Regions from separate parts of the Pseudoalteromonas sp. UBA6610 genome, predicted to be linked through region 2. Evidence: predicted binding sites of a transcription regulator. Region 2 holds the regulator's gene; each other region holds the start of a gene.
What was found. Region 2 encodes MetJ, which represses methionine synthesis genes. Its sites were predicted from a motif close to TAGACGTCTAGACGTCTA; they were not measured.
Positions count from the first base shown of each region.

Region 1: metA (homoserine O-acetyltransferase MetA) is a predicted target of MetJ. The motif match lies at 7,918-7,935, and genes of this name have one in related genera.
Region 3: B4F91_RS08285 (methylenetetrahydrofolate reductase) is a predicted target of MetJ. The motif match lies at 6,634-6,651, and genes of this name have one in related genera.

Region 1 covers NZ_DJHW01000030.1:86,222-96,765, forward strand. The annotation lists gene B4F91_RS04680 (xanthine dehydrogenase family protein molybdopterin-binding subunit) at 1-804, opposite strand, end outside; gene B4F91_RS04685 ((2Fe-2S)-binding protein) at 801-1,298, opposite strand; gene B4F91_RS04690 (hypothetical protein) at 1,484-2,239, opposite strand; gene B4F91_RS04695 (hypothetical protein) at 2,282-2,731, opposite strand; gene B4F91_RS04700 (hypothetical protein) at 2,752-3,039, opposite strand; gene metH (methionine synthase) at 3,188-5,821, opposite strand; gene B4F91_RS04710 (homocysteine S-methyltransferase family protein) at 5,830-6,903, opposite strand; gene metA (homoserine O-acetyltransferase MetA) at 6,893-7,840, opposite strand; gene B4F91_RS04720 (porin family protein) at 8,063-8,710, opposite strand; gene ettA (energy-dependent translational throttle protein EttA) at 9,042-10,544, shown strand, end outside.
Region 2 covers NZ_DJHW01000143.1:2,601-13,144, forward strand. The annotation lists gene B4F91_RS19350 (pilus assembly protein PilP) at 1-296, opposite strand, end outside; gene B4F91_RS19355 (type 4a pilus biogenesis protein PilO) at 293-898, opposite strand; gene B4F91_RS19360 (PilN domain-containing protein) at 888-1,460, opposite strand; gene B4F91_RS19365 (pilus assembly protein PilM) at 1,448-2,527, opposite strand; gene B4F91_RS19370 (penicillin-binding protein 1A) at 2,659-5,175, shown strand; gene metL (bifunctional aspartate kinase/homoserine dehydrogenase II) at 5,231-7,576, opposite strand; gene metB (cystathionine gamma-synthase) at 7,583-8,830, opposite strand; gene metJ (met regulon transcriptional regulator MetJ) at 9,099-9,419, shown strand; gene B4F91_RS19390 (malic enzyme-like NAD(P)-binding protein) at 9,479-10,544, opposite strand, start outside.
Region 3 covers NZ_DJHW01000063.1:4,339-14,882, reverse strand. The annotation lists gene gltX (glutamate--tRNA ligase) at 1-1,222, shown strand, start outside; gene B4F91_RS08310 (hypothetical protein) at 1,384-1,683, shown strand; gene B4F91_RS08305 (hypothetical protein) at 1,688-2,080, opposite strand; gene B4F91_RS08300 (DUF3581 domain-containing protein) at 2,248-2,949, shown strand; gene B4F91_RS08295 (DEAD/DEAH box helicase) at 3,274-4,524, shown strand; gene B4F91_RS08290 (sensor domain-containing diguanylate cyclase) at 4,580-5,605, shown strand; gene B4F91_RS08285 (methylenetetrahydrofolate reductase) at 5,634-6,590, opposite strand; gene B4F91_RS08280 (M16 family metallopeptidase) at 6,850-9,729, shown strand; gene B4F91_RS08275 (helix-turn-helix transcriptional regulator) at 9,817-10,131, opposite strand; gene B4F91_RS08270 (hypothetical protein) at 10,133-10,540, opposite strand.

The DNA.
Region 1 (10,544 bases), on a different contig from region 2:
TTGCGGCGCACCTTTTGGTACAGGCATTTCAATAACATCAACTACGCCATTAATTGCTTTAGCGGCGCTGGCATCAAACGATTTAACCACACCACCTACTACCGGTGGGCGCTCAATCATAGCCACCAGCGCCTTTGGTTCGCGAACATCAGCAGCAAATGTGGCTTTACCGGTTACTAAATCGGTTAAATCTATGTGCGCCATACCGGTATTTATATAACGCCATTCTTTACGTGTTTTAAGTGTTAACTTGTCTGGCTCTGGCGGGGTAATACCAAGCGCGAGGTCAATTAAGTCTTTATAGGCAAGCGTTTTACCCGAGCTGTGGGTTACCACGTGCTGATTAGCTGTACAGGTTTGCGGCTCAACGTTCCAATATTTAGCGGCTGCGTGCTGCATCATATAACGTACACTTGCGCCCATTTCGCGCAGGCGTTGCATGTTGTAGCGAATACTGCGCGAACCATCGGTATTTTGATCCCCATATTTAGGGTCGCCCTTACCTTGAATAACAACCACTTTATCCCACGCGGCTTCCATTTCGTCTGCCACAATTTGGGCAATGGCGGTACGAATTTGTTGGCCCATTTCAGAGCGGTGGCAGGTTATTTCAACCATGCCATCGGGGCGCAGCGCTATAAATAAGTTGGCACGTTTTGCTTGCTCAGACGGTTGTTCTAACACGCCTGCAAACGCTTTTGGTGCACTGCCTACAAAATAAGTGCCTAATACTAATGCGCCTATTGCGCTGGTTTTTAAAAATTGGCGACGGTTTAGGTCAAAGTACGTATTGTCGTTTTTCATACCTCTTCCCCTTGTTCATTTGGGTCAAAATATTCAACGCCCGCAATGGTTTTAGCCGCCGACTTAATTGCTTTATGAATACGCGGATACGTGCCACAACGACAAATATTGCCCGACATATTACTCACTATTTCATCATCAGTGGGGTTTGGGTTAGCGGCTAATAAGCTTGCCGCTTGCATTATTTGTCCGCACTGACAAAACCCACATTGCGGCACTTTATGCTCAACCCAGGCTTTTTGCACGGGGTGGTCGCCTTGCTCGCTTAACCCTTCAATAGAGGTAATAGCACGCCCAGCCACAGCCGATACCGGTAATATGCACGAGCGCTGCGCTACGCCATCAATGTGTATGGTGCACGCACCACACTGCGCCATACCACAGCCAAATTTAGGCCCGGTTAAATTTAATTCATCTCGAAGATACCAAAGCACCGGCGTTGACGGATCGCCTGTAAACTCATGTTTATTACCATTAACGGTAAGCGTGATCATATTTAACTCCTTGGCAAAGCGCTTTAAAGGAATGCCTTGTTGCGCGAGAACGGTTTGAATACTTGCTACTTTTTTAGCCTACCACTTAGGATTGGTTTATTGAAATTTTTATCGGCGAACCGCCAACCTATAGCTGTTATTAAGTGGCAGCTTTATTAGATAGAGATAAGAAGGGTTTACTGATTTTACTTAGTACTTATAACTGACTCATTTAATAACTGCTCATCATTTTTATATACTTCAAGCCAACCAGGTGGCGATGTATCGCAGCCAATAATAGTAACGTGTAATATGTAACTATAGCGTCCGTTTATAAACGTATAGTGGTGATTCCCGCCGCTACCCTCAAAGGTAATATCACCGTTAAATAAAACCATATCAGGCTTATCCTTTGGCCTTTTATCACTACTCCACACTGCATAACGGTAATTTCTATCACCTAAATCATCAACGCGAATATGGTAGCTAGCCGTTTTCCAATCCAGCACTGGCTCTTCAAACGTATTAATACTTGAATGGAGTGATTGCTTGTCTTGTTCAATTAAGCGTTTAGCAAATGCCTGCTCTTTGGCTGTGTGGCTATTTATACCGATAATTTTACCGTCGGTATCTAGCCACATCACGCCGTTATTTAGCATAATGCCGCGCCAACCAACTTTATCCCAATCGGTATTAATATTAGAGCTGCCAATAATAGTAACAAGCTCCTCGTCAAACACTTTATCAAAGCGGTTAACAAACTCAGCTTCATTTTTAATGTCAGGCAATGGATATTGCCTTTTTAGAGGGTAGCGAATATGCGCAGCAATCGCAGCTTTATCCTCCGCTTTAAAAGCAGCAATAACAGGTAAAACACTCTCGTGATATTTCTGCTCAAGCGCAAATGTGTTTGATGTGAAAAATAGGGATAGGCAAAGCAATATGTAATTTAGATACTTCATGAATAGTCCTTTATCTCAGTTTTTTTATCGAAGCAGTCCGTATTAGTTTGATACTTCTTTTGCCTCAATTATTTTTTGCAATTGATTAGCTAAATGATTTATTTCAGTAATTGCCTGATATAAGTCATCTGGTAGTATAACTATTACTTCGTTGTCCTTGGTATACCCATTTCTATGGACAATATCATGTCTTATGTCGATAATTGATTTTACTTTTGTCGTGTCTATATTTATTTTACAACCAAGTACTTTTTCGTACATTTCCATGACTTTATCAATTTTGTGAAATAATACTTCACTAACGGACTTAATTGCCAACCCACTTAAATCTATTCCTGATTTAGATAAATCAAACAATGAATATTTCGTATTCCTTATTTGCTCCAAACGCTCTATCGCATTATTTAGATAGACATTGTTTTCAGATATTAAGCTTTTTATTGTGTCCCCTAAAAAAGCTTCAAGAAGTGTTACCGAGTATGAATAACACATTTTAATTATTAAGTTTTCATCTAGAGGAATTGGTTGGGAGAGTGAGTTTTTGCAAGCTCCTTTACATTGCTTAACTCTGTCATAAAGTTTTGATAAATATCAACTGAGCCATTTTCCTTTAACCATTTTATTTCTGAAACCCACTCATATTCATCATTTAAATGGTCCTGATAAGCAGAATACTCAATGATTAAACTTTGCCATTCATCCGATTCTACTGTTAAATCTTGATCGCTGAGCCTTTCACGTACCCACTTTTCAGCCTGCTTATTTTGTTCTTCAAATAAAAATTCTTTAATAGAGCTCAAAATACTTCCTTATAATTTATGTTTAAATAATGGATATATTAACTATTTATAATACTTTAGAAATAAGTTTTCTTAATAAAAACAAAAACGAGCCAATTTGGCTCGTTTTTCTTTTACTGATAGCTGACAGCTAAAACTGACCGCTTCGCTATGATTCCGGCTCATACCCCAAATTAGGCGACAGCCACCTTTCAGCCTCTGCGAGCGTCATATTAGTTCGCTTGGCGTAATCTTCTACCTGATCCTTTTGAATAGATGCTACGGCGTAGTATTTTGCCTCTGGGTGTGAGAAATACCAGCCCGAAACCGCAGCGCCTGGCCACATGGCGTATGAGCTGGTGAGCTGCATGCCAATGCGTTTTTCGGTATCGAGTAACTGCCAAATTTTCTTTTTCTCAGTGTGCTCTGGGCACGCTGGGTAACCTGGCGCTGGGCGAATACCTTGGTAGTTTTCGCGAATTAGCTCATCGTTACTTAAGTTTTCATCGGCTGCGTAACCCCAATACTCTTTACGCACTTGTTCGTGCAAGTATTCTGCAAACGCTTCTGCGAGCCTGTCGGCAACCGCTTTTACCATTATTTTATTGTAGTCGTCTTGCTTGGCATCGAACGCGTCGGCTAGGTCGTCTTCTTCTAAACCACCCGTTACGGCAAACGCACCAAAGTAATCAGGTGTGCCTTTTGGCGCAATGTAGTCAGCCAAACAATAGTTAGCAAAGTCGGTTTTTTCGGTTTGCTGGCGTAAATGGCATGAGGTAGTTAACAGCTCTTTGCGGGTTTCGTCGGTGTAAATTTCTATGTCATCACCCACGCGGTTTGCAGGGAATAAACCAATTACACCTAAAGGTTGCAAAGCACCTGACTTTTCAAGGTCGTCGAGCATGTCGTTAGCGTCTTTAAATAAGCTGCGTGCTTGCTCGCCCACTACTTCGTCATCCATTATGCGCGGGTATTTACCAGCGATTGACCACGTCATAAAGTACGGGGTCCAATCTATGTATTTACGTAAAGTCGCAATTGATACATTTTTAAATTCGGTCACGCCCAGCTTTTTAGGCACCGGTGGCGTGTAATTATCCCAATCAAGCTTGGCTGCGTTATCGCGGGCACGCTGTATGGTAACCGGTTTTGAACGTGGCTTTTTGCGCGCTTGTTGCTCGCGTACTTTTTCGTACTCGGCTTTAGTTTTTTCTAAAAAGGCCGGTTTTAGCTCTTTAGATAATAAGCTTGATACCACGCCCACTGCACGGCTGGCGTTATTTACGTACACTACGCCTTTGTCGTACTGCGGTTCAATTTTAACGGCAGTATGCGCTTTAGAGGTCGTTGCGCCGCCAATCATAAGTGGGAGCTCAAAGCCTCGGCGGGTCATTTCTTTGGCTACGTGTACCATTTCATCAAGCGATGGGGTAATTAAACCCGAAAGGCCGATTATGTCGGCTTTTTCGTCAATCGCGGTTTGTAGTATTTTTTCAGCAGGTACCATTACGCCTAAGTCGATTACTTCGTAGTTATTACATTGCAGTACTACGCCTACAATGTTTTTACCTATGTCGTGCACGTCGCCTTTTACGGTGGCCATAACTACTTTACCGTTAGTGGCGCCTTCTTCTTTTTCGGCTTCTATGAATGGGTCTAGGTAGGCCACTGCTCGTTTCATTACGCGGGCCGATTTAACAACTTGTGGTAAAAACATTTTACCTGCACCAAATAAATCCCCTACCACGTTCATGCCATCCATTAATGGCCCTTCAATTACGTGAATAGGTTTATCGGCAGCTGCGCGGCACTCTTCCGTGTCTTCATCTATAAAGGTGGTTATGCCTTTTACAAGGGCGTGCTCTAGGCGTTTTTCAACAGGCCATGTACGCCACTCTAAATCTTCTACGCGTTCGGCTTGTGCCATACCCGAAAACTTAGGGGCTATTTCTACTAAGCGCTCACCTGCACCGGGGTCAGTGTTAAGAATTACATCTTCTACGGCTTTGCGAAGTTCCTCGGGGATATCGTCGTAAACTGCAAGCTGGCCTGCGTTTACAATACCCATATCCATACCCGCTTTTATCGCGTGGTATAAAAACACCGAGTGAATCGCTTCACGTACGGGGTTATTACCCCTAAACGAAAACGAGACATTAGACACCCCGCCCGACACTTTACAGTGTGGTAAGTTTTGTTTAATTCGGCGTGTACCTTCAATAAATTCTACGGCGTAGTTGTCGTGCTCTTCTATACCGGTGGCTACGGCAAATATATTGGGGTCGAATATTATATCTTCCGGCGGAAAACCAATCTCTTCGACTAATATTTTGTAGCTGCGTTCACATATTTCGTATTTGCGGTCTGCGGTGTCGGCTTGGCCGTCGGTGTCAAACGCCATAACAACAGCAGCTGCGCCAAAGCGTTTAATAATTTTAGCTTGGCGTTTAAACGGCTCCTCCCCTTCTTTAAGCGATATTGAGTTAACAATAGCCTTGCCTTGAATACATTTAAGGCCTGCTTCTATTACTTCCCATTTAGAGGAGTCGACCATAATGGGCACTTTAGAAATATCGGGCTCTGAGGCAATTAAGTTTAAAAACTTAACCATGGCCGCTTTTGAGTCCAACATGGCTTCGTCCATGTTTATATCAATAACTTGGGCGCCGTTTTCTACTTGCTCGCGAGCCACATTCAGGGCGGTTTCGTAATCTTCTTCCATGATTAAGCGTTTAAACATGGCAGAGCCGGTTACGTTGGTACGCTCGCCAACATTGGTAAATACTGCAATTTGCTGGGTCATGTTGGCTCCTAGTTTAAGTTACAGGCTTCAAGGCCTGATAAACGCATACGAACATCAAGCTCTGGCAACGCGCGAGGTTTAACGCCTTCAAGCCCTTTGGCAAACGCACGAATATGCGCAGGCGTTGTGCCACAGCAGCCACCAACAATATTTATAAAGCCCGATTTGCCCCAGTCTATAATCTCTTTCGCCATGTCCTCTGCTTCTAGGTCGTACTCACCAAACTCATTTGGTAAACCTGCATTTGGGTGTACTGAGGTAAATGTTTCGCATACGCGCGAAAGCTCTTCTACGTATTGGCGAAGTAAATCTGGCCCTAGGGCGCAGTTAAGGCCTATAGAAAGCGGCTTAATATGGCGAATAGAGTTATAAAATGCTTCGGTGGTTTGCCCCGAAAGCGTACGCCCAGAGGCATCGGTAATTGTGCCCGAGATCATTACAGGTAATGTGCGCCCTGCTTGCTCAAACGCCTCTTCTACTGCGAATGAGGCAGCTTTTGCATTTAGCGTGTCGAAAATGGTTTCGATAAGTATTAAATCAGCGCCGCCTTCCATTAATGCAAGGGTAGACTCAACATACGCAGTAACCAGCTTATCAAAGGTAATATTACGATAGCCTGGGTCGTTTACATCTGGCGAAATTGAGCAGGTTTTAGAGGTTGGCCCTAACACACCGGCTACGTAGCGTGGTTTTTCTGGGTTTTTAGCGGTGAACTCGTCACATATTGCGCGTGCGAGTTTTGCCGACTCTAAGTTTACCTCACGGCTTATGCTTGCCATGTCGTAATCTTCCATCGAAATGGTGGTTGAGTTAAAGGTATTGGTTTCAATAATGTCTGCACCGGCGGCTAAAAAGCTGCGGTGTATATCGGCAATTAGCTCAGGTTTTGTAAGGCTTAATAAATCGTTATTGCCTTTAATTAGTACGTGCCAGTCTTTAAAGCGCTCGCCTCGGTAGTCTTCTTCTTCAAGCTTGTGAGTTTGGATCATGGTGCCCATGGCGCCATCTAAAATTAAAATACGCTCTTTTAATGCAGCGCTTAATTCGCTGTGTTTATTATTGTTTTGCACGTTATTCGGCATAGTTGTTAGTCCTCACATCTTGGCTAACTAAATTAATATCATAAGGGGTCGTTTGGTACACGTAGTAATTTAACCAGTTCGAAAACAGCAAAAAGGCATGGCTTTGCCACGTTTTTGACGGCTTTTTGCTTGCATCGTTATCTGGAAAATAGTTTTCGGGTTTTGGCGCATCAGGGCTTTTTTGTAAATCGCGCTCGTACTCTGCTTTTAATGTGTCGGCATCGTATTCTGGGTGGCCGGTTATAAACACTTGGCTGCCCGACTTATTTTTCATTAAGTAAGCGCCTACTTTTTCAGAGCCTGCCAATACCACTATATCGTCGCAGGCATTTATTTTATTTATATCTATGTGGCCATAACGTGAGTGCGGCACTAAAAAGTTGTCGTCGAAGCCACGAGTAAGTGCCCCATGATCAAAGTAACACTGGTGAGTAAACACACCACAAAGTTTATCTTCTTTTAAATCGCGTTTTAAATTGTAACGATGATACAGCGCCGCATGTGCCGCCCAGCACGAAAACAGCGTAGAGGTAACGTGCTGCTCTGCCCAATCAATAATCACTTTTAGCTCATCCCAGTACGCAACATCGTCGTATTCGAGGTGTGCGAGTGGTGCACCGGTAACAATTAACGCATCGTAGTTATTGTCTTTCACTTCTGAAAAATAACGGTAAAAGGTATCTAGGTGCTCTTCTGAGTTGCTACTACTGCGATGCGTATCTAGGCGTAATAGCTCTACATTTACTTGCAAAGGAGAATTGGCAAGCAAACGAATAAACTGCACTTCGGTTTCTACTTTATTAGGCATTAAATTTAAAATAGCCAAACGCATAGGACGAATTTCTTGCGTTTTTGCGCGACTTTTTGGCATTACAAACACGTTTTCTTCACGTAAACGGGCAATAGCCGGTAGCTCGTCTTTCACTGTAATTGGCATATTTTTTTACTCCTACTCATAAAAACCGAGAATTTATACGCTCTCATTATGAACAGTACGCTAAAAATATCAACCTCTAGATGTATAGATGTCTAAATGAAATTTATTCATGATTTTATCAGATTTACAAAAAGTTATAGATCAGGAGGAATGCATTTATATTGAAATATTTTGTTTAACTGTATTGAGGTCGCGCTACTAAAACCAGTAGCGTTATTTCAATTAAAAACGATAATTTACAGATAAATTAAGAGCGTAAATATCACCTTCGTCTGTATCAAAATATTGGTATTCAGCGCTTACTTGCCAGCGTTGAGTTAACCTATAGTCAATCCCAGTACCGTACGTTACACCGCCTTCGTCATAATTTTGCTCAGTGATTAACGTAGAATTTGTATCTGAGCCAGTTATTGATTCTGCAAGGTTTCTTATTTCACCTTCATTGTAACTTAATTTATTTCTACCATAGCCACCAAATAAAAACACATCTGCCCGAATTGAAATGGGATAATTAGCTTTCACAAATATACTTGTTTGCAAATCAAGGCTTGAGTCAATTTCGCTCTTAATAGATTCTGAGGTTAACGAACCATCTAGCGGGTTTTGAGTATAAACAAGCCCATTTAGCGGCGTTGATTCGTCATTTAAACCAAAACCTACACGACCTTCTATCGCAAAGTATCGCGAAAACTGATAGCCAAACTGGCCGTATAGTGTTGTAAATCGTATGCTATCACTCTCGTATACATCAATTTGCGTAGACCCTATCCCTACTCCTTGGTAATAACCATTTACCTGGAGTATGTCTGCTTGGCTCGAAAATGAGTATAAACCTAAAAGTAATGCCCCTAACTTTGTAACTGTTTTCATGTTCATTCCTTTAAACCTTTGTAATATTTAATTATGCGATGTTTTACAACGACTAAGAGTGGTCTGTCTGTATAATTTGCTTATACTTTACAGTTTGTAAATATACTGTACCACTTTTGTTAAAAATAAAATGTGTTTGAACAATATAAAACAATAGATTACAGAATTTTACACAATAGAAATCCTGTCATAGTGGTGTTTTAAATGGGCAAGAAAATAAAGTACCGTTTAGATTAGCGTATTGTTCTATACGCCATTCGTTGACTGTTTCACCCGTGAGCCACTACAATACAACATTGAAATTTTTATTATTATTTGAAGGCTTTCCTCCATGGTTTTACCTGATAAGTTTATATTCTCGATGAGTCGAGTATCTAAAGTTGTGCCACCTAAGCGCACAATTTTAAAAGATATTTCGTTGCACTTTTTCCCAGGCGCTAAAATTGGTGTGCTAGGTTTAAATGGTGCTGGTAAATCTACATTACTTCGCATTATGGCCGGTGTTGATCAAGACTTTGAAGGTGAAGCCCGCCCTCAACCTGGTACTAAAATTGGTTACTTACCGCAAGAGCCTGTGCTGGATGAAAGCAAAACAGTACGCGAAATAGTTGAAGAAGCTGTTGGCGAAGTAAAGCATGCCCTTAACCGCCTTGACGAAGTGTACAACGAGTACGCAATGGAAGACGCTGACTTTGACGCCCTAGCAAAAGAGCAAGGCGAGCTTGAAGCAATCATTCAAGCGCACGATGGCCACAACATCGATAACGTTTTAGAACGCGCTGCTGATGCACTTCGTTTACCTGAGTGGGATGCTAAAATTGAGCACCTTTCAGGTGGTGAGCGCCGCCGTGTTGCTATTTGTCGTTTATTACTCGAAAAGCCAGATATGCTTATTCTCGATGAGCCTACTAACCACTTAGATGCTGAGTCGGTTGCTTGGCTTGAGCGCTTCTTACATGATTACGAAGGCACTGTTGTGGCGGTAACGCATGACCGTTACTTCCTTGATAATGTAGCTGGCTGGATACTAGAGCTTGACCGTGGTGAAGGTATTCCGTGGGAAGGTAACTACTCTTCTTGGCTTGAGCAAAAAGATGCGCGCTTACAACAAGAGCAAAAATCTGAAAAAGCACGTCAAAAATCAATTGCTCAAGAACTTGAGTGGGTACGTTCAAACCCTAAAGGTCGCCAAGCTAAGTCTAAAGCGCGTATGGCGCAGTTTAGCGAGCTACAGCAATCTGATTACCAAAAGCGTAACGAAACTAACGAGCTATTTATTCCACCTGGCCCGCGTTTAGGCGACCAAGTGCTTGAAGTTAATAACTTACGTAAGAGTTTTGGCGATCGCGTATTAATCGACGATTTAAGCTTTAGTATGCCAAAAGGCGCGATTGTGGGCATTATTGGTGCCAATGGCGCGGGTAAATCAACCCTATTTAAAATGCTAAGCGGCGAAGAGCAACCAGATAGCGGCAGCATTAGCGTAGGTGAAACTGTAGAGCTTGCAACGGTTGATCAGTTCCGTGGCAATATGGACGAAAGCAAAACCGTATTCCAAGAAATATCTGACGGACAAGACGTGCTAAAAATTGGTAACTTTGAGTTCCCAAGCCGTGCGTACGTTAGCCGCTTTAACTTTAAAGGTAACGATCAGCAAAAGTTTGTGAAAGACTTATCAGGTGGTGAGCGTAACCGTTTACACCTTGCTAAGCTTTTAAAAGCGGGTGGTAACGTAGTACTACTGGATGAGCCAACCAATGACCTTGATGTTGAAACACTACGCGCCCTTGAGAACGCTATTTTAGAGTTCCCAGGCTGTGTAATGTGTATATCG
Region 2 (10,544 bases):
TTATCGAGCGGATACTTTTCTAGTGGCTCTCTCACTCTATCAGGGTCAGGGTGTAAACAATTTTTAATTTGCGTTAGTTTATTTTGAATAATTTCAGGCTGTGGAGCCACAAAAGGACTACGCAGCTGCGATGCATTATATTCAAAATGTTCAAACTGCGTTAATTCAGGTATTCCCTCAACTTTAGGCGTGGTGCTGGCCTTAACTTGGTCAATAAATTCTTTTTGCTCAGACGTATCGTCGTTACAACCTGCCAACAATAAAACAGACAATGAAAATAAAGGGACTAGTCTCACTTTTTAACCCCTTCTTCATAACGATACGTTTTTGCTACCACACTGAATGTTAGTTGCTTTTCACCAGATGATACAATCGAAAAGTCATGTAAACTTACAATTCGTGGTAATTGGGCTACTTTTCCTACAAATTCACCAAACTCATGGTAAGTACCTATTACTTCAATTTTTATAGGCAGCTCGGTATAAAACTCTTTTTCGATTTCAGGTAACCAGCCAATTTTCAAAAATGTTAAACCGCTAGTAGTACCTACATAAGATAAATCGTCTAACAGGCCAGGGGTTTCATTTGAGGTAGGTAATCGCTTTAGTAGTTGTGAAAACTTATCTTCCATCTCAACCATTTGCTGGCGATATATATCAAGCTTACTGGCTACAGCATATTTAGTTCTGTAGGTAGTACGCAGCTCGACTTCTTTTGCTACCGCGCTGTGATAGCTGTCTATTTCATCAGATACCAATAAGCTGTAACTAAAAAACAACACTAAACCGGCGACAAATAAGCAACAAATTGCTTTTACCGCAACCGGCCATTCACCAATGTTGTCGAGCTCAATTTCATTCCAATCTATTTCATTTAAGGCTTTTAAATCAAGGTTCATCACTTACCTCACCAATTTTATCAAATGGCTTTACATAAAACTCCATATTAAAATCACTGAGTAACCGTGATGTTTGAGCGCCTGCCACAATGCCCTGCATGATTGGCCTTTCTAATAGATAAGAGCCTTGTACCTGACGTAGCATAGTAGATAAACGATTGTTTGATTCACTGCGCCCTAACACATGTATTTGTGTACCACGCCGCTCAAGCTTAGTTAAATACACGCCTTGAGGAACAATTTTAGCTACTTCATCCATAATTTGAGTACCTAAATTACGGCTGCTTTGTAGCTCTTCAATCAACCGCATTCGTTGTTGTAAATTCTCTTTTCGCTTATCGAGATCTCTAATCTCACTAATTTTTTTATCAAGAGTACTGATTTCTGAGCTTAAATAATTATTTTTTAAGTTCTGCCCATCTTTTAAACCCGCGTAAAAAGAGCTAAGTAAGTACATACTTGCAAAACTACCTAGTACTACTGCTATTAATATAGTTATAAATTTCTTTTTTGATTCTTCTCGTTGTAGCTCTCGCCACGGCAATAGATTTATATGTGGCATGATGAAAAGCTCCTCAATGCCAAACCAGTAGCAATTGCAAACTGCGTTCTATTTCTTTGCATTACATTTCTGTCTACTTTTGGCGAAATTTCCATATTAGCGAACGGTTCAGCCACCACAGCATGAATACCGAGCTCTTCAATTAACAACCTATCTAAACCGTCTATCATTGATGTACCGCCGGTTAGCACTATATAATCTACTTGATCTTTACCTGTGGTTGTTAAAAACATTTGTACCGCACGGCGCACTTGTTGCAATAGTGATGTCTGAAACGGTGCCAGCACTTCAAAAGTATAATTAGCAGGTAAATCACCCGTTGTTTTGCCTATTTCGGCCTCATCAAAACTTTTATTATAATAAGATACAATACTATTAGTATATTGGTCGCCACCAAATACTTGGTCGCGGGTATAAATTGTTTCACCCGCTTGAACGACACTCACCAGCATTAAAACAGCGCCAATATCTACCACGGCAACACACTTATTAAAGGCATCACTTGGCAGTTGCTGATAATACACCTCCATCGCTCTACTTAACGCATAGCTTTCAACATCAACCACTTTAGCGGTTAAGTTTGCACCTTCAAGTGCGCCCACACGGGCCTCAACACTTTCTGTACGCGCAGCAGATAACAACACATTCATTTTACTCGGGTCGGCTTCGTTGGTAGAGAGCTTTTCAAAATCTAAACTCACTTCATCAAGGGGGTAAGGTATTAAGCTGTCAGCTTCTATTTCAATTTGCGACTCTAATTCAGCGTCACTTAATGAAACATCCATAAAAATAACTTTAGTGATAACGGTTTGTCCTGATACAGCCACTGCCGCTGATTTTAACGATTTTGGTAGTTTTCTTTTTAATTTTGTAATTATGTTACCAATTGCTTCGATATCCTGAATAGAGCGCTCGCTCATTGCACCTTTTGGCATAGGTTCAATTGCAAGTGCTTCTAGTCGAAATCCCGTTTCAATTTCACTTAAAAGCACTGCTTTGATAGAGTGCGATCCGATATCAATTCCGACCATCGCTGGTGATGGCTTTTGAAATAGTTGACTTAGCATGTTTGCAACTTGACCTTTGTTTTAATAATAAACAAGTTATAATTTTTATAGTAAAAAATATTATTCATTTTTTAATCAATATATACTAGCAGTCTAAACTCGCAATTGGGAGTCCATTTAGGGAAATATAAGTGATTTTATTAAAAAGAACATTACAATTTTTTATCATTTGCACGTTAATTGGTCTGATCACTTTAATCAGCCTTTATTATTACGTTAAACCTGATATCCCCAGTGTGCAAGTTTTAAAAGACGTGCAATTACAAACCCCTATGCAAGTCTTTACCAAAGATGGACTCTTAATTAATCAATTTGGTGAAAAACGCCGCATCCCTGTTACTATAGACGAAATACCTCAACCTTTAATTAATGCCTTCTTAGCCACAGAAGATAACCGTTTTTATGACCATATTGGTATAGACCCTATTGGTATTGTCCGCTCTGCTATTGTGTTAATTTCAACAGGTGAGAAAAAACAAGGCGCGAGCACCATTACTATGCAGCTTGCTCGTAACTTCTTTTTAACACGAGAAAAAGCGTATATTCGTAAAGTTAAAGAGATTTTTATAGCTCTACATATTGAAAGTGTATTAACAAAAGACGAAATTCTTGAGCTGTATCTTAATAAAATAGAACTAGGTAATCGTGCATTTGGTATTGGTGCTGCTGCTCAAGTTTACTATGGTAAAGAGCTAAAAGACCTCACTCTTGCACAAATGGCAATGATTGCCGGTTTACCTAAAGCCCCTTCGGCGCTTAACCCAATTCGTAACCCAATTAGGGCTAAAGCACGTCGTAATGTAGTGCTTGGTCGCTTGCTTACTGAAAACTATATTACGCAACAGCAATACAACGATGCGGCTAACCAGCCTATCACTGCTTATTTTCACGGTGCTGAGATAGATCTTTACGCCCCTTATATCTCTGAGATGGTTCGTGCTGAGATGGTTGAGCGCTACGGTGTAGAAAAAGCATATAACTCTGGCTTTAAAATATTTACCTCTGTGGAGTCTAAAGTTCAAAAGGCGGCGCAAACAGCTTTAGTTAATAATTTACATAACTATGATATGCGTCATGGCTTTCGTGGGCCTGTAGACGTGTTGTGGGATCCAGAAACACAGCCTGCCTTAAGTGAGCAGCAAATTATAGAAAAGCTAAAACCTGTTAAAGAAATAGCTGATTTGCATGCTGGCGTGGTGTTAAATGTGGCAGAGAAAACCGCTGACGTTATTTTAAAAAATGGCCAGCGCACCACACTTGATTGGGATAATTTAAAATGGGCGCGCAAATACATTACTCGCTACCGCCAAAGTTTTGCCCCTAAAGCCGCTACTGACATTCTTACCCCTGGCATGCAAATATGGCTGCGTAAAAATAACGACAACAGTTACCTACTAAGCCAAATACCAGAAGCTGCCAGTGCACTTGTTTCACTCGACCCACAAGATGGTCGTATTAAAGCTATAGTAGGTGGTTACAGTTTTGAGCAAAGCCAATACAACCGAGCGGTACAAGCTAAACGCCAAGTTGGCTCTAATATTAAACCCTTTATATATTCTGCTGCGCTCGAAAATGGCTATACATTGGCCTCTATTTTAAACGACGCGCCAATAAACCAGTGGGATAAAAGTTTAGGTGTAGCGTGGCGACCAAAAAACAGCCCAGCCGTTTATAATGGCCCTATACGTATTCGCCGTGCACTTGCACAATCTAAAAACGTTATTTCTGTGCGCTTACTTCGCGGTGTAGGGTTACAACGCACCGCCGATCACTTGCTTAAGTTTGGTTTTAAAGATGCTGATATTAACCGCAGTGAATCGTTAGCATTAGGCAGTGCATCAATCACGCCATTAGAGCTTGCTCGCGGCATGAGCGCATTTGCTAATGGCGGTCACTTAATTGAACCTTACTTTATATCTGAAATTCAAGATGCCTATGGCAATGTACTATTTAAAGCAAACCCGGCTCTTGCTTGCGATGAAGACGAGCTATTACCCGTCTCTAAAGCAGTGGATAGCTTTGCCAACAATAACCTAGATACCGACATAACAGATGATACAGCCACGCAACCACGTTGTGCACCACGTGTTATTTCAAAGCAAAATGCTTTTTTAATTGCTGAAGCAATGCACAGCGCAGTATGGGGTGGCGGTAGCTGGACCCATAAAACAGGCTGGAGCGGGACAGGTTGGCGTGCGCAAGCATTAGATAGACGCGATCTATCGGGTAAAACAGGCACAACCAATGACTCTGTTGATACTTGGTTTAGCGGCTTTAACCGCAATGTAGTAACGTCTGTATGGGTTGGTTTTGACAACCCAGGTAACTCGTTAGGACGCTCAACCTATAATAACAACCTAGATAGCAGTCAAATCTCTGGTGCTGAATCGGGCGCCAAAACGGCACAGCCTGCTTGGGTTGATTTTATGAAAGTGGCGCTTGAGGGCACACCAGAGGCGCCAATAGAGCCTCCTGAAGGACTAGTTTCAATTCGTATCGATTTAAAAACAGGTTTGTTAAGTCATAAAAACGACTACACCAGTCGCTTTGAGTATTTTGAAAAAGGCACTGCGCCTACAAAATATGTGCTGTCTCAGCCAACTGATATTTTTGAAGAAGATACAAAAACAGAAGAAGAGTTATTCTAAAAACAAAAACGGCAGCTTACACAAGCTGCCGTTTTACTATTAATATTTGCCTGCGCTATTTTAGGTTTTTAACTAACCAATATAAATCAGAGTGCACGCCCGCGGCGGTCACTTCTTTGCCCGCCCCTGGGCCTTGTATTACTAAGGCGTTTTCGTTGTACCACTGGCTATTAATAACAAAGATATTATCGCCAGGTGTTAAGTTAGCTAAGGCGTCCCCTTTAGGCGCGTAAGTTATACCTACCTTCGCCGATACTTTACCCTGCTCTAATGCCAATAAACCGGTATACCTAAGTACAGCATCTTGCGCATTTGCTGCATCGGCATGGTGTTTAATAAACGCATTTAGCTTATCTTTATCCGCTAAAAAGTCATCCCATGAACCTTGGGCTAACTCATCAGGCATTAATGCTTGTAAGCTTATATCATCTAAATCTAATTTAATGCCAAGCTCGCGCGCAAGTATCAGCAATTTACGTTGCATATCCCGGCCCGATAAATCCTCGCGAGGATCAGGCTCTGTAAAGCCCATTTTTTGCGCTTCAAGAACAAGGTCAGAAAATGCCACACTGCCATCGTACTTACTGCATAGCCACGAGAGTGTGCCCGAGAAAACACCTTCAATACGGGTGATTTTATCGCCACTATTTTGTAAATCGGCCAACGCAAAGTTAATCGGCAACCCTGCCCCTACACTGGTGTTGTAGCGCCAATGCAAATTACGCTCGTTAATACTTTGGCGCAGCGCGTTATACCAACTAGATGCAGCAGTGCCCGCGTACTTGTTAGCACTTATTAAATGGCAGTCTCGCTCTACAAAGTCGGTGTATAATTGGCTAAATTGCTCGCTTGCCGTTATATCAACAACAACTTTGTGCTCGTAATCAAGTTCGTTTAATGCACTTAATAAATCCGCTTGCTCATAAGCAACGGCATTATGCTGCCATTGTTTTTTCCACTGTCCGAGAGTAATACCCGAGGCATTAAATAGCATATGTTGCGAGCGAATTAAGCCAACTAGCTTAATACTATAATCGCCCGACAAACGCTTAAATTGAGCATCTAGCTGGCTTAAAAATTCATCGCCTACATTACCTAAGCCAGCCACAACCAGAGCAACTTCTTGGCCTTTATTAATTAATTTTTCGTGCAATAAACTAAGTACATCGCTTTCTATTAACTGATCCGTTAACAGCAATGTATAGCCTGTATCTTGATGAATAAAACGAGGGTGAATACTTTGCTGATTTAAAACCTCAGCCGCTAATGTACTTAGCGTATAAACATTTTGCGTAGGCGCAACCACCGCGCAGCCATTTAAATTAGACTCGCTTATATTTGCTCGCCCAGCGAAATAACTCACTACTTGATGCGTTGCACCCGCGGGCACAACTAAGTATGTATCGCCGTTGTGTATAAAATGATGAAGGCTGTGCTGAATAAGCTGGCTAACATGCGCCACTTCTCCCGCGTTAAGGCCTTCAACGAGCAGTAAATCAACGTTTTGTAATGTAGTAATAAAACGTTTTTGCTTAGCTTTGCCTTGTTTTACAATATCGGTAGGAGCAGTTTGCACATCAAAACTACTACGTACAGCCAGTTTAATATTACTGTTTTTTAAAGGCGAAAGCGTTTTAGCATGTAACACAGGGTTACCCAATCGAGCTAATAAGTTAGCTTGTTCACGGCACACCTTGTTGTACTTAATCGCCTTTTCAACTTTACGTGGGTCAGCACTAAAGACCCCTGGCGTATCAGTCCAAATACATACATTTTGAGCGTCGCAATAATTGGCTAATAAGGTGGCGCTGTAATCACTGCCATTGCGCCCAAGCGTAACTGTTTTACCATCAGCACTTGCTGCGATAAACCCTGTTACTACGTGAATCTTATTTGCATCAATGACTTGGCTGCATTGCTGTTTATTTTGCGCATGCAAAAGCTCCCCGCTTGTTACACTAAACAGCGCTCTAGCATCATGAGCACACGCTTGAATGTTTAATTGCGTTAAATAGGCTGCCAATAATCGCGCAGACCACAGCTCACCATGCGCCAGTAAGGCCGCCTCTTGCAACTGCTGCTTGCTGGCTTGCTCTGCTACATCACTTAGCTCTTGCGCTAGCACAGCTAAAGCAGTGTGTTTAGCATCGGCTTTTAATAACTCTTCAATTAATGCCGTTTGGTGATTACTCAATTGCAGCAAAATATCAGCAACGGCTTGCTTATCTTGTTGTTGATAACTTTGCCACAGCGAAACCAATGTATCGGTGGTTTTACCCGCAGCAGATACAACCACGCAATCGCCAGGCTGTGTGTGGCCAATAATTATTTTTGCCACACTTTGATAGCGCTCGCCCGAGCTTAAGCTCGAGCCGCCAAATTTATGTACACTTTTTACCATACTCAATCACCACAAAGCTGGATGAGCAGCCTGCTGCTTTACATCACCATTGGCATTGCCTGCAGCTTTACCAACACGCCCTACATTTTTATTTTGACCAGGTTTAACTAAGTTAAATACACGTTCAAAATCAGCCAGTAGGTCTTCTATATCTTCAATACCGACCGAAATACGAATTAGCGTATCGCCCACACCCGCCTCTAAACGTGCTTGAGCTTCCATACCTGCGTGAGTCATGGTCGCAGGATGACAAATTAAACTCTCAACTCCACCTAGCGATTCTGCTAAGCTAAATTCTTTAAGGCTTGTTAAAAACGCCGCAGCATCATTCACATCGCCTTTAATATCAAAACTAACCATACCACCAAACCCAAGCTGTTGGGCTTTAGCAAGCGCATGTTGAGGATGCGATTCAAGGCCTGGGTAGTAAACTTGGCTAACATACTCAGAGCTTTCTAGGTATTTAGCAATTGCCAGGGCATTTTCTTGGTGCTGTTTTAAACGCACATTTAAAGTACGTAAACCACGTAACGTTAAATAGCTATCAAATGGTGCGCCGGTAATACCAATGTTATTGGCCCACCAAGCAAGCTCATCACCAAGCTCTTGTGTTGCAGCAACAACTGCACCGCCTACAACATCAGAATGGCCGTTTATATATTTAGTGGTTGAGTGCACAACAATATCTACGCCAAACTTAATTGGGTTTTGTAATGCCGGTGATAAAAAGGTGTTATCGGCGGCCACTAATGCACCGCACTGTTTTGCTATATCCGTCACGGCTTTAATATCCGTTAGGCGCAGCACAGGGTTACTTGGTGTTTCTATCCAAATTAATTTAGGTTTAATGGTTAAAATTTGTTCTAGGCTTTCTGGTTTAGTTAAATCAAGTACTTTAAGTTTAAGCAAGCCGCGCTTTTCTAACGACGTAAATAAACGGTAGCTGCCGCCATAACAATCGTGAGGAATAACCAATGTATCATCGTTATTTAATAACTGTGTGGCTAAGTGCACTGCTGACATGCCCGTAGCAGTAATAATTCCGCGTGCGCCACCTTCAAGTTCTGCTAGAGTGTCAGCTAAAATATCGCGATTAGGATTACCACTGCGTCCATAGTCGTATGCGCGCTTAGTATCAAAATCGGCAAACGAATAAGTCGTCGATAAATAAATTGGCGGTACAACGGCGCCATGATGTTTATCGGCATCAACCCCATTTCGTACAGCAATGGTTGCTTTGTTTTTTTCGCTCATATTCGTCACCTGATTAATTTGGATGTTTAGACGTCTAAAAGAGTAAGTTATCCATTATAATAAGTCAAAGCATTTAAAGCTCTAGATGGCTAAAAATAACAGACGCGTAAAACTTCAAGAAAGCTGTATTTACTATTACAGCCAGCTTATTAAGATAGATTGCTATCTATTATTTGACTATCTTTTTTAAAACGATAGAATTTCACGCATATTTACACGCTTTTTACGCCGTGTGAGAAATTAATAATCTGAGGCAACGATACATCTTATGGCTAAATGGAATGGTGAGTATATTCACCCATACGCAGAACACGGGAAAAAATCAGAGCAAGTTAAAAAGATCACCGTTTCGATCCCGCTAAATGTATTAAAAGTATTAACTGATGAGCGTACACGTCGTCAAATAAACAACCTGCGTCATGCAACAAACAGCGAGTTACTATGCGAAGCGTTTTTGCATGCCTTTACAGGCCAGCCATTACCTAATGATGATGACCTACGTAAAGATAACGCAGAAAAAGTACCTGAAGAAGTTAAAAAAATAATGCAAGAAATGGGTTTAGAAGTGCCTATTTTAGACGAAGAATAAAACGTCTTTTTAAACAAAAAACCTCAGCATGCTGAGGTTTTTTGTTTAAGCGCTATAGATTACGCCATATAATTTTCCGGTAAGTCAATTTGTGCCACGCCCGATTCAACAGCAGCAATAGCAACCGCCTTGGCTATACGTGGTAATAAACGCGGGTCCATCGGTTTAGGAATAATGTAATCAGCACCAAATTCGAGCTTTTCTACACCCGCCGCTTTTAATACTTGCTCAGGCACTGGCTCTTTAGCAATACTACGAATAGCTTCAACAGCGGCTATTTTCATTTCATCGTTAATTGCGCTTGCACGTACATCAAGTGCACCACGGAAAATAAACGGGAAACATAAAACATTATTAACTTGGTTAGGGAAATCAGAACGCCCCGTTGCCATAATTAAGTCTTTACGTGCACTGTGCGCAAGCTCAGGTGCAATTTCAGGATCTGGGTTTGAACATGCAAACACCACTGGCTTATCGGCCATTAGTTTTAGATCTTCAGGTGCAAGTAAGTTAGGACCCGATACACCTACAAACACATCAGCATCAGCAATTACATCTTGTAGAGTACGCTTATCGGTATTGTTAGCAAAAAGCTGTTTGTATTCGTTTAAGTCATCGCGGCGAGTATGAATAACCCCTTTGCGGTCTAGCATATAAATATGTTCGCGCAGTGCACCACACTTAATTAACAGCTCCATACAAGCAACCGCTGCAGCGCCTGCACCTAAACATACAATAATGGCATCTTCTATTGATTTGCCCTGCACTTCTAAGGCGTTAAGCATGCCTGCCGCAGTTACAATCGCGGTACCGTGTTGGTCATCATGAAAAACCGGAATACTGCAACGCTCAATAAGTGCTTTTTCAATTTCAAAACACTCTGGCGCTTTAATATCTTCTAAGTTAATACCACCAAACGTGTCGGCAATATTAGCCACTGTATTTATAAAGTCTTCGGTGGTGCGATGCTTAACTTCAATATCAATAGAATCTAGGCCAGCAAAACGTTTAAATAAAAGCGCCTTACCTTCCATAACAGGCTTAGAGGCTAATGGCCCTAAATTACCCAAACCTAAAATTGCCGTACCATTACTGATCACCGCAACCATATTACCTTTACCGGTA
Region 3 (10,544 bases), on a different contig from region 2:
TTTATACAAAAAATACGCACACCAATTAGTTGAGCAAGGTAAAGCATTTTACTGTTTTGCAACCAGCGAAGAGCTTGACCAAATGCGTGAAGAGCAAATGGCAGAAGGTCTGCGCCCTAAATACGACGGCCGTGGCTTAAACCTCCCCGAAGATGAAATTAAAGCAAACCTAGCCGCAGGCAAGCCTTACGTTATACGTATGAAAATACCAAGCGAAGGCACTTTTAAATTTAACGACTACCTACGCGACGAAATTGAGATCCCGTGGGAAAACGTAGACATGCAAGTGCTATTAAAAGCCGATGGATTCCCTACGTACTTTTTAGCAAACGTAGTGGATGACCACCACATGCAAATAAGCCATATTTTCCGTGGCGAAGAGTGGATTAACTCAGCACCTAAACTATTAAAACTTTACGAAGATTTAGGTTGGGAAGCACCCGTACTAGGGCATTTACCACTACTGCGTAATCCTGATAAATCAAAGCTTTCTAAGCGTAAAAACCCAACTTCTATTAATTACTATAAAGAAATGGGTTACCTACCAGAGGCCGTGCTTAACTACTTAGGCCGTATGGGTTGGTCAATGCCAGATGAGCGTGAAAAATTCACTCTTAACGAGATGATTGAACACTTCGATATGAAGCGTGTATCACTTGGTGGCCCAGTATTTGATGTTGATAAGCTAAGCTGGTTAAACGGCATGTGGATCCGCGAAAACCTAACAGACGAAGAGCTTGTACAGCGCTTTGTTGATTGGAAGTTTAATGGCGAAATGCTAGCTAAAGTATTACCAGAAGCTAAAACGCGCATTAATACGCTTTCGGACATGGTTGATTTAGCAGGGCATTTTGTAGGCGGCATTCCAACTTACGACCCAGCACTGTTAACGGCGGGCAAAGCTGACGAAAACGTAATACGCCAAGCGCTACAGTTTTTTGTATGGCAGCTTGAAGGTTTGCGTAGTTTTGATAAGCCAGCTATTTTTGCCATTGCAAAAGAAGTTGCTACATTCCACGAGCTTAAAATTAAAGACTTTTTAGAGCCAATATTTGTAGCAATCACGGGTAAAACGTCTTCAACGTCAGTACTTGATGCAATGGAAATTTTAGGCTCAGACTTATCACGTGCGCGTTTACGTGTAGCGCTTGCTCATTTAGGCATTTCTAAAAAGCAGGCTAAAAATATTGAGCGTGCGTACCGCACATACCCAAGTGCATAATCTTTAGTCGTACTTTATAAAAAGCCGAGCTTATTAATTAAGCTCGGCTTTTTTGTTTCAGGCCGTTTGGCTATATGTCATCGCGTTTTGATATTGTTTAGCGCAAGCAGTGGCGCTTTAGCAAGTGCTACAATGCTGCATGTAAATTAAAAGGAGGCAGCATGATTGCACCTGTAAAAAACAAAGCTTTATTTAGCAGTAATGCCTTTTCAATAAACCTAGTTACTTACCCTACACATCACAGTGTGATGAACCATATAGATCCAGTACAGCAAGGGCGCTACTACAAACTTAATTTTGTACTAGTAAAACCTAAAGCTGGTGGGGTTTTTAAATGCTCAAAATGCATTATTAATTGGTTTAACCGGGTGTATTTATTTAGACCCGACAAATACGAGCATAGCGTTTCTAAAATTGAGTCGGGAAAGCGCGTACTACTTAGCTTTGCGCTTAATATATAATTTATTAATAGTCGTAGGCCTGTCCGCTGCATAAAACAGACAGGTCACAATACGATACAGAGATTTCGCTACAAGAATTTATAGTAAAGGCGTTACCGCCTCTGCGCATTGCATCTGCTTTAAGTAAATCTATAGCATTTGATTTTAAGCGATTGTAGCTTATATTATTGTCGCCTCTACCGTCGCCATTGCAGCTTTCGCCTTCAATTCGGCCTAAAAGTGTGGCGCCACTTTCGTGTGCTTCTTGATCGCTATAAAACTGTTGTAAATCTCGTTTTTTAACGTACGTACTAATTTCCTCAGATAAAACATCGTTATCTATATCGGTATGAAAAGTCACGCTAGAACATCCAGCCAAAGTAGTGAGTACGCTTATTACTGCAAAAACACGTAACATAATAATTAGTCCCTTATTTAGTTTGGTACCTAAATTACTAACTAAAACAGGTGTGTGCAACATTTACTCTTAAGTTAATTGTATGAATTTGTAAGTGATTCGACCTCTCTTTAAATTTTTTCTGGTAGTATGGGCAGGTTATAAGCAGTTTAAGCAGTGAACAATCTATGTTAAGTCCTTACTTTCAGCAGCATGCTGATTATGTTTCTATCTCTCGTGAGCAAGGGTGTCGTTTCGCAAAGTGCGTTGCCGATGATTACAACCCACTTCATGACAAAGATGCCAAAAAGTTTTGCGCGCCAGGAGACTTACTTTTTTCTTTAGTGTTAGACCGCTACGGTATAAGTGAGCGAATGGAATTTACCTTTGCCGGTATGGTTGACGAAAACACCAAACTTAACTTCCCAGAAGGGGATGATGAGTTTGATGTAACCAACGGCGACAAAGTAATTTTAAAGGTAAAACGCGAAGGTAAAACCAGCAAATGCCCAACACTTACTAATAGCTTAATAAAAAATTATGTTGAGTTTTCTGGTGCTGCATTTCCGCACGTAATTATTCCGCTAATGGGTAAGCAAAATGTAATGATTAACCCAGCGCGCCCTATGGTTATTTACGAGTCGATGATCATTAACCTTGATAACATTAATATTCAAACGCCAACGCTTGAGTTTGCTGAGCCAAGTTTTGAGTACACGGGTAAGCGCGGCAAAATTACCTTGCGCTTTAATTTACTAGAAAACGGCGAAAAAGTGGGTTTTGGTGAAAAGCACATGGTGGTGTCGGGTATTCGTGAATACTGCCAAGCAACGGTCGATGACTTAATCGCATTTTATAATGAGCGCAAAGCCACCTTAAAACCGGTTTAACGTCATTAAATTATAATACCAATTCGCAATAATACTTAATCATTTTTAGGGGCTAAAAGTGTTGCTATCTGCATTAAAAAATTCTCATTTAGAACAACTAAATAGCGAATTTTTTGCCTAGCTATCAACACGTTTTTCTGTCCTCAAAATAGACCACTTAATTAAGCGGATTGGTATAAAAAGGGCGCTAAATACATTGTTATTTAGCGCCTTTTTTATTGGTTAGCGAATGCAGCTAGGCTGAATACTTTTCTGAGCTGGTTAATTTACGCAGTACCGTAATATGCGTACAATAGCGCTCTTTGTTATTTTAAAGCTAAGCCTATGTCTGCCACATCGTTCTCATCTCTTAAACTCGATTCGTTATTACTAACCGCAATTGAGCAAAATAATTACACCACGCCTACCGCAATTCAGGTTAAAACTATTCCGCACATATTAGCGGGCAGCGATGTAATGGGCAGCGCGCAAACAGGCACAGGTAAAACAGCCGCCTTTGTATTACCACTACTACATAAGCTTTTAAATACACCAAAAAAAGATGAGCCAGGCATAGCCCGAGTGGTTATTTTAACGCCCACGCGTGAGCTTGCTCAGCAAGTGTTTGCAAGCTTTGAAAAATACGCCCAAAGCACAAATATTCAAGGCGCTTTAGCGTATGGCGGTGCAAGTATTGGCCCGCAAATTAAAGCGCTTAAAACGGCGCAAGTGATAGTCGCAACGCCTGGGCGTTTACTTGATCATATTGTTAAAGGCAGTGTGGTGCTTTCAAGTGTTGATTCGTTAGTATTTGATGAAGCCGACCGTATGCTGGATATGGGCTTTATTGATGAAATAAAACGTATTTTGCGCCACATTCCAGGCGATCGCCAAACCTTATTGTTCTCAGCCACATTCGATGACAGCGTGTTTGAGCTGAGTAAAAAACTACTTAAAAACCCCGAGCTAATTGAAGTTGATAAACGCAACTCTGCTGCTGTAGAGGTTGAACAAGTTATTTACGCAGTTGATGAAGAGCGAAAGCGTGAGCTTGTATCGCACATGATTGGCATGAAAAACTGGCGCCAAGTGCTTATATTCACCCGCACTAAACAAATGGCCGATAAACTTGCCAAAGAAATGTGTAAAGATGGCTTAAAAACTGAGTCTATCCATGGCGATAAATCACAAGGTGCACGCGACCGTGCATTACAAAACTTTAAAGAAGGCACAACGCGGGTTTTAGTTGCCACCGATGTAGCTGCCCGCGGTTTAGATATTCCGGCGCTTAAATACGTAATAAACTTTGAGCTACCTTACATAGCAGAAGATTACGTACACCGAATTGGCCGTACGGGGCGCGCTGGCGAGCAAGGCCTTGCCATGTCGCTGGTAAGTATTGACGAGCAGTGGTTACTGGAAGAAATTGAAGTGCTACTGGATACCCGCTTAGCACCACAATGGCTAGAAGGTTACGAGCCTGATTTAAACAAGCCCCCTAAAGATAACCGTAAAAACACCAACAAAGCGCGTAAAGATCGCGATAAAAAGCGCATTACCGGGCAAAGAGCACCAAGTAAACGCCGCAGAAAGTAGCCTTAAACATATTTATTTGGCTATACTAAGGCCATTAAATAGCTGAGGTATAGTTATGTTTGAAACAGATCAATGGGCGTTTTCTGGTGTCGATGGCCAAATATCATTACATAAATGGCAAAAAACCATTGATCTTATTACGGGGCTTTTTTCGGCCCCCTCTGGTTATATAGTTCAGGCTACTAGTAAAGGTTATCGTGTAGTTATTAGAGCTAATGAAGGTGGCTCACACTTTGAAACCAACCCTATACTCCCTCCCGAAACTCCCTTATTTTGTAAATATGTAGCCGAAAACAACAACACTTTGTATGTTAGCGATACCCGCAGCGATACGCAGTGGAATACCATGCCCGAGGTTATTGAAGATGGCGTTGAATCCTACCTTGGCTTGCCAATTCACTGGCCTGAAGGTGAAGTATTTGGCACCTTGTGTTTAAAAGATTCAAAAAAAACCAGTTATACCGATGAATATTTTGAGCTAATAGAGCAGCTTCGTGATTTAATTGAAGACGATTTAGCCCTTATTTATAGCTTTGAGCAAATGCGCGAAATAGCCATGCTTGATCCGCTTACCAATATTTATAATCGCCGTGCACTTAGCTTACTTGCCCAACACAAACTTAATTTAGCGCTGCGTTTAGGTTTTGATGTGTGTTGCTTGTTTATTGATATAAACGACTTTAAAAAACTAAACGACACTTATGGCCATGAAATAGGCGATCAAGCGTTAATCCTCTTAGCAAATACCTTAAAAACACATTTAAGAGAGGCTGATATAGTAGGGCGTTTAGGCGGCGATGAATTTGTAGCAGTAATGCAAATTAGTGATAGAAGTAAGCTTAGCCATATTATTGATAAAATAAAAATTGAGTATAAAAACGCACTATTAGAAAACAACGTGTGCGCGCTGACACTTAGCATAGGCGAAAGTTTTACTAATAAACAAAAGCAACCTTTTGATACGTTATTAAATTTGGCCGATCACCAAATGTATAAAAATAAACAAGCGTACAAATTGGCTAAAAAGCATAATAATAAAAGTAATACACTTAAACATAGCAACAAAAAAGCAAGCCATTAGGCTTGCTATAAACGGGGGTAATTAGGCTTTAAGCGATTTGTTTTTCGGCTAGGTTTAATTCCATAATGGCTTTTAATAAACGGTATAAGTTTATTGATGCGTCAATTTCTTCTTTACGGTTTGTTAAGCTTTCAATATTTAAGCCCAGTGGCACATCTAGGTGCGCACAACTTTTGAGTATTAGGTCGAGATTTTCTCGGCAAATACGTACAGATTCACTTAAGGTATTGTCTGCATCAAGCATGCGCCATTTAGTGGCCTCTGGCACTGAGATCCCCAACCATTGCATAAACTCTAAGGTTTTATCGCCACCGCATGGCGTAAACGTTAAAATAATCCGTTTTGGTGTAATACCTTGTGCTTTACAGGTACGCGCGTAACTTGTTATTAGCTCTATAGTTGCTTGCGCGTCGTAAACGGCTTGCGATATAAAAAACTGACAACCTTGTGCTGTTTTTTCTATAAGGCGCTCGTGTTCATTTCGCTTACTTGAATGTCGCTCAGCAATGGTAACGCCCCCTAAAAAGAAGTCATCACTTTGCTCTGCCAATGTTTTATAGGCATCGGGCAAGCTTAGTTTTATATCACCTACCGATGAGGGGCTACCCACTAAAACGACATTTTTTAAATCGTAGTCGTTTTTAGTTTCATCCAACCAGCCTTTAAACTCCTCTACACCACGTTGTGCCACACTTTTGTAAGTAATGACATCTGGAGCAGATAAATTACGTAGTAAGTGGCTGTATTCACGTGGGTCTACAGTTTGTTTAAACGGAAATGGGCGTGCTTTATCTGTACGGCTACTTTCATCTTGAATGTCGTAAATTATCACGCCGTCGTATTCAATTTCGTGTAAGCGAGCAAGTAGTTTTTCTGCAATGATTTTTAGCTGCGCTTTATCAGTACCAATTTTAGGCGGGGTAGTACCAATAAGATAAACACCTTGATTGGTGTCTTCTATTTTTTCTTGTAGTGATAAAGCCATAATCCTCATTCCAGCTTAGTCCAATGTATGTAATTCAATATAACAGCCATTTAGACGTCTAGATAGATTTATTTAATGAAAGTTTTTCAATCAACTTGAGTTTTTTTCATACTTAAATGTTTTTAAAATAGGGAATTGACACAGTTGTTTACATTATAAATAGCCGATGGGGTCTTATATTTAGTGGCTTTGGGGCATAATCTAAGCGAGTTAGCATTAAACCTAATAACAAATTTGCTCAATTTAAAAAGGGACAACAATGAAATTTAAATTACTAGCAACAAGCTTAGCGGTATCGCTGGCACTAACAGGCTGCGCAACACAGCAAAGCGAAAACACCCAAACGGCACAACAACAGCAAACAACAAAAGCTGACGAACGTGTATTTTCGCAAGAGTACTTAATCGAAGAGCTTGATAACGGCTTACGTGTAATGGTTGTTAAAACCGATTACCCCGATGTCGTCTCGCTGCAAATTCCGGTATCGGTTGGCTCACGTAATGAAGTAAAAGCAGGTAAAACCGGTTTTGCTCACTTTTTTGAGCACATGATGTTTAAAGGCTCTAAAAAATTTCCGCAAGAGGAATACACTGCCATATTTAAAAATGCAGGGGTCGATAACCGTGCTTACACCACTAACGATTACACAAACTACCATTTAAACTTTTCAAAGCAGCATCTTGATAAAGTACTTGAAATTGAAGCCGATATTTTTCAAAACTTAACCTACACCGAAGAGCAATTTAGAACCGAAGCGCTAACGGTTAAAGGGGAGTATTTAAAAAATAACGCCAGCCCAATTCGTAAGTTATTGAGCGCAGTACGCGAAGAAGCGTTTGATACGCACACTTATAAACATACCACCATGGGCTTTTTTGAAGATATAGAAGCCATGCCAGATCAAATGGCGTACGGTAAAGAATTTTTTGATAAGTTTTATAAGCCTGAATATGTATCGCTTGTAATTGTGGGTGATGTTGACCCTAAAGCCACAATGGCTATGGTTAAAAAGCATTGGGGTGGTTGGGAAAAAGGCGATTACGTTGCCGATATTAAAGCTGAGCCAAAGCAGCAAGCACCTAAATATGTACATGAGAAAAACGAAGGTTTGCCTGGTCATTGGTTGCTTGTATCTTACAAAGGGGCTGCATGGGAGCCTGCTAAAAAGGACAGAGCCGCACTTGATTTAATCTCACAGCTTTATTTTTCTAATAACTCCGATTTATACCAAGAGCTAGTTGTTGATAAACAAATAGCGAGTCAAATGTTTACCTACAATCCAGAGACAAAAGATCCTGGCTTACTGCATGTGTTTGTAAAAGTAGAAAACGAAGATGATTTAGCAAAAGCACGCGATGCTATTAACCGCACTTACGCAAAAGCACGTACCGAACTTGTTGATGAGCAAAAACTAAGTGATTTAAAGTCTAACCTTAAATACAGCTTTATTAACGGCTTAGACTCATCGCAAGCGATTGCATCAACCCTTGCAAGTTATATGCATTTTGAGCGCGACCCAGAGGTTATTAACCAGCTTTATAAATCGGCCGACAACATCACAGCACAAGATATTAAAGCCGTGGCTAATAAGTATTTTGTAGATGACGCGCGTACTACCGTAACTATGTCGGCACTTGATAAAGCGCCAGGGTTTGAACAAGAAACAAGCTTAAACGCATTAGTAGCTAAGCGTGATAAAGCGCCAGAGGCACCAGTATTTAAAGTGCTTGATAAAACGAATAGCTCGCCGCTGATCGATGTAAACTTTCTATTCAATACAGGGGCTGCTGCAGACCCGCAAGGTAAAAAAGGGGTTGCTGCGCTCACAGCCGCTATGCTTGCTCAAGGTGGCTCGCAAAGTACGAGTTACAAAGACATACAAAAAGCGCTTTATCCGCTTGCTGGCAGCTTTGGTTATCAAATAGATAAAGAAATGCTGTCATTCCAAGGGCGTATTCATAAAGATAACGCTGCTACATGGTATGCGCTTGTAAGCGATCAATTACTTAACCCAGGTTTTAGAGATGATGACTTTAAGCGCCTTAAAAAAGAAATGATCGACGGTATTAAGTCGGGCTTAAAAGCCTCTAACGATGAAGAGCTAGGTAAAGAAGTGCTTTACAGCGCACTTTACAAAGATCACCCATACGAAAGCTACAATTACGGGGATATTTCGGATTTAGAAGCATTAACGCTTGATGATGTAAAAGCATTTTACAACACAGAGCTTACCCAATCTAAACTAACACTGGGTTTAATTGGCGCTGTGCCAAAAGCGCTTAAAGCAGAAATCATGAGCGACTTAGCAACCTTACCTAAAGGCGAGCAAAGCCGTTTAAGTATTCCTGATGCGCCAGAGCTTAAAGGTCACCATGCAACGATTGTAGAAAAGTCGGCGCAATCTACTGCGGTATCGTTTGGTTTCCCAATTGATACTATTCGTAGTAGTGAAGATTGGACAGCCCTTTGGCTGGTGCGTTCGTACTTTGGTGAGCACCGTAGTTCTAACTCATATCTGTATGAGCGAATTCGTCAAACACGTGGTATGAACTACGGCGATTACGCCTACATTGAGTACTTCCCACGTGGCATGTTTCAAACTAAGCCTGATGCAAACTTAGGACGCTCTGAGCAAATATTCCAAATTTGGTTACGCCCGCTGCGCTCTAATAACGATGCACACTTTGCAACACGTACCGCGTTGTTTGAGCTGGATAAGCTTATTAAAACTGGCTTAACCGAAAAAGACTTTGAAGCAACACGTAACTTTTTAATTAACTACGTACCGCAGCTTGTCGCAAGTCAAAACCGCCAATTAGGTTATGCACTTGATAGCGAATTTTATAACACAGAGTCGTTTGTAAAATACGTGACAAGTAAACTTGAAAAGCTAACGCTTGCTGATGTTAATCGCGTGATTAAAGATAATCTACAAACAGATAACGTACAGTACGTGTTTATTACGGGTGACGGCGAAGACATGAAAAAACGTTTAGTGTCAGAGCAAACATCGCCAATGGTTTACAACACAGAAAAACCAGCAGCGCTTGTTGCTGAGGATAAAGTCATTGCCGATTATAAATTAGCTATTCCAGCTAACAACATTGAAGTAATGGCTGTTGAAAAAGTGTTTCAGTAATTAATCTCTTTTTCTAACATATAAAAAATGCCCCAGTGCTTATAGCCTGGGGCATTTTTATTTAATTAGTGCTATTAAAACGTAATATTAGTTAGTCGCTAAAAGCACTGAGCCTGCGCCTAGAGCAAAGCTTATTAAGGAGCTAATAACCACTCCCGCTAAAAAGCTTTTAGTTGGCGTACTTTTAACGTCATTATTTATAGGCTCATCAAGTTTAATTAGCTCGCCTTGGCGTACTTCAAGTACCGCGCAAAGCGCCATAGTGGTTTCTTTAGAAGCGGTGCCTTCTTTTTCTACCCGTTGAATGGTCCGCAAACTTACATCGCAGGCATCTGCGAGCTGTTGCTGCGTCCAATCTAACTTACTTCTAAGCGATTTAACTGTTGTAGGATTTAATTGCACGTTAAAGCTTCCCTACAAATAGTTCAACAATTGTTGCCGTTGTATAGCCAAACACCGCCCCACCTAATGTACAGCCAGCAAGAAAAAATGCTGCCTTTTTAGGATCGTCTGAAAGACTACTTTGAACTTGTTTGGCTATCACACTGCTATTTTTATAAAGAGTGCACTCCAGACGCCCCGTAAGTATATTAAGCATGTCAAATTTTACTTGGTACTGTGAGCCCTCAAAAGCAAAAGAGTGCGTGCTTGCACAGTAGATAGTTCGTTTTTTACTGAATAGGTCATCGTTTACAAAGACTTCTTCTTTACCCGTAAAGTAGCTTCCAAAACAGGCTATTTGATTGTCGCCATCTTGAAAGTAAAATTTATAACCAAGCTTTTTTGTATTCAATATATCGTTTTTCATCATCGTT